DNA from 2 places in the Bacillus sp. ABR genome. Region 2 is predicted to be linked to the other one. Evidence: predicted binding sites of a transcription regulator. Region 2 holds the regulator's gene; the other holds the start of a gene.
The links. Region 2 encodes NrdR, which represses ribonucleotide reductase genes. Its sites were predicted from a motif close to AACACNATATATNGTGTT; they were not measured.

Region 1: nrdI (class Ib ribonucleoside-diphosphate reductase assembly flavoprotein NrdI) is a predicted target of NrdR. The motif match lies at 1,934-1,951, and genes of this name have one in related genera.

The regions. Positions count from the first base shown of each region.
Region 1 is NZ_JAOYSL010000003.1:161,127-164,545, forward strand. Features, by position in the region: gene nrdE (class 1b ribonucleoside-diphosphate reductase subunit alpha) at 1-1,538, opposite strand, end outside; gene nrdI (class Ib ribonucleoside-diphosphate reductase assembly flavoprotein NrdI) at 1,498-1,890, opposite strand; gene OIT90_RS10950 (hypothetical protein) at 2,156-2,368, opposite strand; gene OIT90_RS10955 (YmzC family protein) at 2,448-2,768, opposite strand; gene hfq (RNA chaperone Hfq) at 2,928-3,149, opposite strand; gene miaA (tRNA (adenosine(37)-N6)-dimethylallyltransferase MiaA) at 3,175-3,419, opposite strand, start outside.
Region 2 is NZ_JAOYSL010000002.1:718,437-721,855, reverse strand. Features, by position in the region: gene OIT90_RS09170 (glyceraldehyde-3-phosphate dehydrogenase) at 1-195, shown strand, start outside; gene speD (adenosylmethionine decarboxylase) at 431-811, shown strand; gene OIT90_RS09160 (hypothetical protein) at 995-1,381, shown strand; gene nrdR (transcriptional regulator NrdR) at 1,386-1,844, shown strand; gene dnaB (replicative helicase loading/DNA remodeling protein DnaB) at 1,946-3,370, shown strand; gene dnaI (primosomal protein DnaI) at 3,387-3,419, shown strand, end outside.

The sequences.
Region 1 (3,419 bases), on a different contig from region 2:
GTTTCTCCTTTTTCTTTCGCAAGCTCACTTGAGCGTTTAATTGAATAATAGTTCACCATCATAAAGAACGTATTTGCGAAATCTCTTGCTTCTTCACTTTCATAGGCAATTTGGTTTTGAGCTAAATACCCATGAAGGTTCATCGCACCAAGTCCGATTGACTTCATCGCTTTGTTCGCTTTTCGAACAGCTGGTGCATTGCGAATGTCTGTTGTTTCAGACACAAGCGTTAGTGAGTCTGTTGCAAGCTTAACCGTTTTTTCGATCGATTTGTTTTTCATGACATTCATGATATTTAAAGAACCGAGGTTACAAGAAATATCAAGACCGATTTCATCTTCTTGATCATAGTCCGTGTAAGAAGAAACCTCTGACGCCTGAAGCACTTCTGAGCAAAGGTTTGAGAATTTCACTCGTGAAATATGGTTCAAAGCATGCTCTCTGTTTACATTATCTTGGAACATGATATATGGATAGCCTGATTCTGAGCGTAGAACAGCCAATTTTTCAAGAAGCTTTCTCGGATTGACTTTTTCTTTTTTAACTTTCGGGTTTTCTACAAGCTCATCATACATTTCTTCCATGTCCATCTCATCAAGATGCTGTCCATATTCTTTATAGACGGTATGCGGATAGAAAGTGTAAGCTGTTTTATCTTCTCTAGCAAGCTCGATAAATTTATCCGGGATGACAACTCCAATGGACAGTGTTTTCACGCGAACATCTTCATCGGCAGAGATTTTTTTCGTATCTAAGAAATCATTGATATCTCTGTGGAAAATATTCAGGTAGGCACTGCCTGATCCTTGTCTTTGCCCCATTTGATCTGCATATCTGAATGCATTATCAAGAAGCTTCATCACGCCGACGACACCTTTTGTCGCGTTTTCTACATCTTTGATTGCTTCGCCTTTTGCACGAAGTTTTGACAGGTTCAAACTCACGCCGCCGCCTAATTTTGACAGCTGCATTGAAATATCAATCGCTCTTGAAATATCGTTTAGTGAGTCATTTACTTCAAGCAAGAAGCAGCTCACAAGCTCACCGCGTCTTTTACGTCCAGCGTTCAAGAAAGTTGGTGTACTTGGCTGGTACTCTTGATTGATCATCAGTTCTACAAACTCAAGTGCTTTTTCTTTATCCCCACCCGCAAAGAAAAGTGCTACAACTGAAATGCGGTCTTCATAGCGTTCAAGGATTTTCTTTTTATCATTTGTTTTCAGTGCATAGTCATTGTAAAACTTAAATGCACTCATAAATGATGGGAATCTAAATTTTTTGGCATACGCAGCTTCAAAGACTTCTTTAATATCTGCCATGCTGTATTGTCTTAAAAATTCTTCCTCATAGTAGTCGTTTTCTATTAAGTAATCAATCTTCTCTTCTAGATTGTGAAAAAAGACCGTGTTTTGATTAATGTAATCTACGAAATAACTATGTACAGCTTCTTTGTCCTTATCGAACTGAAACTTTCCTTCTTTTTGAATCATAATTTCGTTATTTAATTGTATCCACTTTGGAACCTGATTTTGTGACAATTCTTTCTACCTCCTGTGTAAACAATTCAACATCCCTTTTTGTTCCGCTTAGTTCAAAGGTGTGCAAAATAGGAACTTGATATTGTTTAGAAATCGTATCGGCGCTTTTTGCAAAATTATCTCCCCACACTTTGTTGCCACTCACCGCAACACCTAGTAAAAGGTGAGCATTTTTTTCTAAAAAAGACTGAGTGGTACTAGGGACTTGTCCAAATCCTGTCGTAAAGGTGACGAGAATAAACGGCGTATCCAAAAACTCTTCTCCAGTCAATTTTCGTTTGTCTGTAAAAGGGGTCTTGTCCAAAAAGCGTTGAACATTTCCTGTTTTTGAATCAAATACGATTTGAATCAATTCCATCACGACCTAGTTTTTAGTATTGTTGATCATTTCGCTATTCACTATATATAGTATACTATGTTTTTTCAAAACACAACATATAGATGTTCGAAACGAAAAAAATCAACCAACCCGGCCGAACCTTCATAGCCGAACTCGTACGTTCAAATAAATAGAGCAGAACAGGATCTAAAAATAGACTGCTCTACTCCCTATTCAACTGAAACCGAAATCTATCATAACACGAAAAAAAATCGCTTAGTAGACTAGACTTTTTGTTTTATTTTTTGTAGGCATCGCACTGTAAATCTTCTGACACTTCTGTAATTTCCACTTCAACACCTAACTCTTTTAGCACCGCTTCAAGCGCAGAGACGATTGAAGCTTCTCTCACTAATTCTTTCCCATTTACAGAAACACTCGTTCCATATTCGAAACAGGAATCGTCTTCACAAGTTTGTTCCCAATGATTAATTTTAATTTTATGTGTCATGAACTCATCCTTTTCTGTCTAGATGTCTGATGCATGATTATAGTGTAGCGGCTTCACATTCATTTGTAAATTTACGTGCTTACTCTTCATCATCAAGACCATCATCATATTCTTCGTCATCCCATTCATCTATGTATTTTGTTGTAACGAGAGTCAGTTCTCCCTCTTTTTCATCAAATCGGTACACATGTACTTGATCATCTTTCACAACAGCAAAGTGATTATTTTTTAGTGCAGCAGATGATGGTAAAACTCCATCTGCATTTTCATGAGAATGGTTATTCCAACTTTCTTGTCTCGTTTCAATGTTTGAGATAGCGCACGATCCAAACAAGACTACAATTCCAATCAAAAGGAGGATCACTCTAATCCTTCTTAATTCAAGCTCTGCATTTTCCATATGAATCCCCTCACCCTTCTAATATCCAATAAGGAATTATACGGAAAATTGGCAGAAAAGTTTCATTGCATACAAAATAGCCCCTCTGCACTGACAAAAAACGTAGCGGGTTCGGCCGGTTTATTCGCAGAGGCATGGGGCTATTCAATACAACCTATCCTATTCTAATTCCAGATTTACATTCTTTTGAGGTGCAAATGTAGAAATGGCGTGTTTATAAATAAGCTGCTGCTTTCCTTCTGTTTCAAGCAGCACCGTGAAATTGTCAAATCCCTTCACTTGACCGCGAAGCTGAAAGCCATTCAGTAAGAATACTGTGACAAATGTATTGTCTTTGCGGATCTGATTCAAAAACTGCTCCTGAATATTAATCGGTTTCATGTTTCGTCCTCCTTGATTCTGATAACTACAGTTTCGCTTTAAGTCCAAGCTTTCCTGCTATATATGCGAAAATTTCCTCTTTTTTGTCTGAAAAGTGGCAAGGCGGTGTCATATCAAACCAAGTGACCGCCATTTTATTACGGAACCACGTGAACTGACGCTTCGCATATCTACGGGAATTTTGCTTTAATTGCTGGATGGCTTCATCAAGTGAGCAGTCACCTTGAAAATAGGCATAAAGCTCTTTATAACCAATGGCTTGAACAGACT
Region 2 (3,419 bases):
GATGAGCCGCTTGTCTCTACGGACTTTAACACGAACCCTTACTCAGCAGTCGTTGATGGATTGACAACGATGGTAATGGAAGGGAGAAAAGTAAAAGTTCTTGCATGGTATGACAATGAATGGGGTTATTCATGCCGAGTGGTTGACCTTGTGAAATTTGTCGGCGCACAGATGAAAGAGCTTTCTGCTGTTTGAAATGAAGAAGACGATCGTCCCTTTTCAAGAAATGAGAGAAAATCCCACTAAAAACACAGCTTGCAAAATGGGTCTAAACAAAGTATACTATTTTTCGTGAACTTCTTGTTCGCAGACTCATTCGGGTATACTTAAAGGGTTAGGACCTCTTAGGACTAACTTTCCCCCGTGGTATATGTCCGGTCCGGCTGCTTAGAACTTCACTCTTTCATTCTTGTTTAAAGGGGGGTCCATGATGGAAACAATCGGACGTCACGTTATCTCCGAGCTATGGGGATGCGACTGTGATAAACTGAACGACATGGATTTTATTGAAAAAACGTTTGTAAATGCAGCTTTGAAATCAGGAGCTGAGGTAAGAGAGGTTGCTTTTCACAAATTTGCACCTCAAGGAGTAAGTGGAGTTGTCATTATTTCTGAATCTCATCTGACAATTCACAGCTTTCCTGAACATGGTTATGCGAGCATAGATGTTTATACTTGCGGCGACCTAGATCCGAATATTGCAGCAGATCATATCGGAGATGAATTAGGTGCTGAAACAAGAGAAAACATCGAAATTCCTCGAGGCATGGGACCTGTACAAGTAAAACAGGCACAAGCCAAAGCACTGTAAACATAAAAAAGATTGCAATGGGAGCTGGCCAAAAGCATTAAATGCCTTTGTGTTATGCTCCTTTTTATATTTATTTGAGAAAAAATCCAACATTCCCCAGCTTGTCTATACTTTTGTTCTAGGAAAACAAAGGTTTTTTTTATAAAATAAAGAAAGAGGCATTATGGCAAAGGGGATACGTGTATGATTTTAAGACAAAATTTTAAACGGTTCATGTCAAACCATACAGAAACATCTGACGAGCATCCAGTGTCAGAACTGAAAAGCCATTACTACAAATCGACGAATGCACAAGTTTTTCAAGCGGTGGAAGCCATTCTTTCCCGAAACGATTCCTATCAAGTGACATCTGTTTCAGCAGAACGAGGTGAAATCAGCGCAAACATACGATTGCCGAAAAAAGCCTTTCTCGTGGCGACTGTCATTTCAATTCGTCCTTTTGAAACAGCTGTCGATTTTAATGTGACAACAGAAACGGCCCTGCCAACAGATTTCGGCTATAGTCAGAAGACCGTTCTGTCCCTTTATGATGAACTAGACAAACAACTTCCAAGAATAGATCGGAGCTGATGATATGAAATGTCCCACATGTCAGCACCTTGGCACAAGGGTGCTTGATTCAAGACCAGTAGATGAAGGGAAATCCATCCGTCGTAGAAGAGAGTGCGAAAGCTGCCAATATCGCTTTACGACGTTTGAAAAATTAGAAGAATTACCGCTGATTGTGGTGAAAAAAGAAGGAATTCGAGAAGAATTCAGCCGCGAAAAAATGCTGAGAGGACTTATCAAAGCGTGTGAAAAGCGTCCTGTCGCTTTAAAGCAGCTGGAGGATGTCTGCTTTAATATCGAAAAAGAACTGCGCAATCAAGGCATGTCAGAAGTGAAAAGCGAGCTTGTAGGTGAAATGGTGATGGACGAGCTGGCGAAAATTGATGAAGTGTCTTACGTTAGGTTTGCCTCGGTTTACCGGCAGTTTAAAGACATCAATGTCTTTATTGATGAATTAAAAGATCTATTAAAGAAAGAACGCTAAAAAGAGCTGGAGATTCTTCATGCTCTTTTTCCTGCGTAAAGCGTAAAACGCAAAAAGAGTGTACAATGGAAACAATCGCAATTCATGGGGAGGATCAGCAAATGACAGAGCATTGGAAGGAAGTGCTAGCCGTCGATCCGTATGTCGTCAAAAGCGCTTCATTGCTCGGTGACATCGATAGACAGCTCATCACTCTTTTATATCAGCCGCTTATTGGCATGTCCGCTTTCAGCTTATACATGACGCTTTGGGGAGAGCTGGAACAAAATCGTATGTGGGGAAAACCTGCACCTCATCGGCAGCTCATGGTCATGCTGCAGACGAATTTAAATGATATTTTTGAGGAACGTTTAAAGCTTGAAGCAATCGGCTTACTCCGCACATATGAACAGGAAACGGAAGAAGGCAGACTGTTTACATATGAGCTTGTACCGCCGCTAAGACCGGATGAATTTTTCCAAGATGGTATGCTGAATGTCCTGCTGTACCATCGTGTAGAGAAAGCAAAATATATGCAGCTTCGTGATTATTTCTCTTATCCAGGTGTTCCTGCAGAAGCAAAGAACATTTCACGGTCGTTTGAAGAAGTCTTTCACGTGTTGCAGCCAGGCGAACGCAAGATGACAGAAGAGATTCATCAGGCGACATCGCTTGATCAAGGCTATGAATATGTGACCGTTGGATCGAGTCAGCCGGCACCACTCTCAGACGAATCCTTCGATTTCGATCTATTGTTAGCGGGTATGTCTGACATGATGATTCCAAGAAAGGCTTTGACTAAGCAGGTAAAAGAAACAATTAAGAAGTTAGCTGTTGTATACGGCATCACCCCGCTTCAAATGCAAAATATTGTAGCAGGTGCATGCGGTTCGGATCAAATGATCTCAACAGAAGAGCTGAGAAAAGCAGCAAGAGACTGGTACCAAATTGAATACAGAGGCGAACAGCCAAAGCTGATTGATCAAAAACAGCCAAGACACTTGCGGCAAGATGCTTCAAAGACGCCGGCAGCGGATACTCCAGATGCAAAATTGATTGAAAAGCTGGATCATATTTCGCCTAGAGAGCTGCTAAAAGACATGGCAGATGGCATTGAGCCGACGTATGCCGACCTAAGAATTGTCGAAGATATCATGCTCGAGCAGCAGCTAGAGCCAGGTGTCATGAATGTTCTCATCTACTATACCTTACTCAAAACAGATATGAAGCTGTCGAAAACATACATGCAAAAAATCGCCGCTCATTGGGTAAGAAAGAAAATCAAAACCGTTGCTGCGGCGATGAAAATTGCCAAAGAAGAGAACAGACAAATGACAGAGTGGGCGCAGCAGAAAAAGCAGCGCAGCACATATGGTTCAGGAAAAGTCGTCAGGGAAGAGAAACTGCCTGACTGGATGAAAGAAACCGAAACGAAAGAACAGCCGGCAAAAGAGCAAACGGACAATCTGTCTACAGAAGACCTCGAACGAGAAAAAGAAAAACTGTTAGATCAGTTTAAAAATATGAAAAAGTACAATGCACATTAAGGTGAGGTGAGATGGGATGAAACCGATCGGTCGTTCATTTGAACAGCTA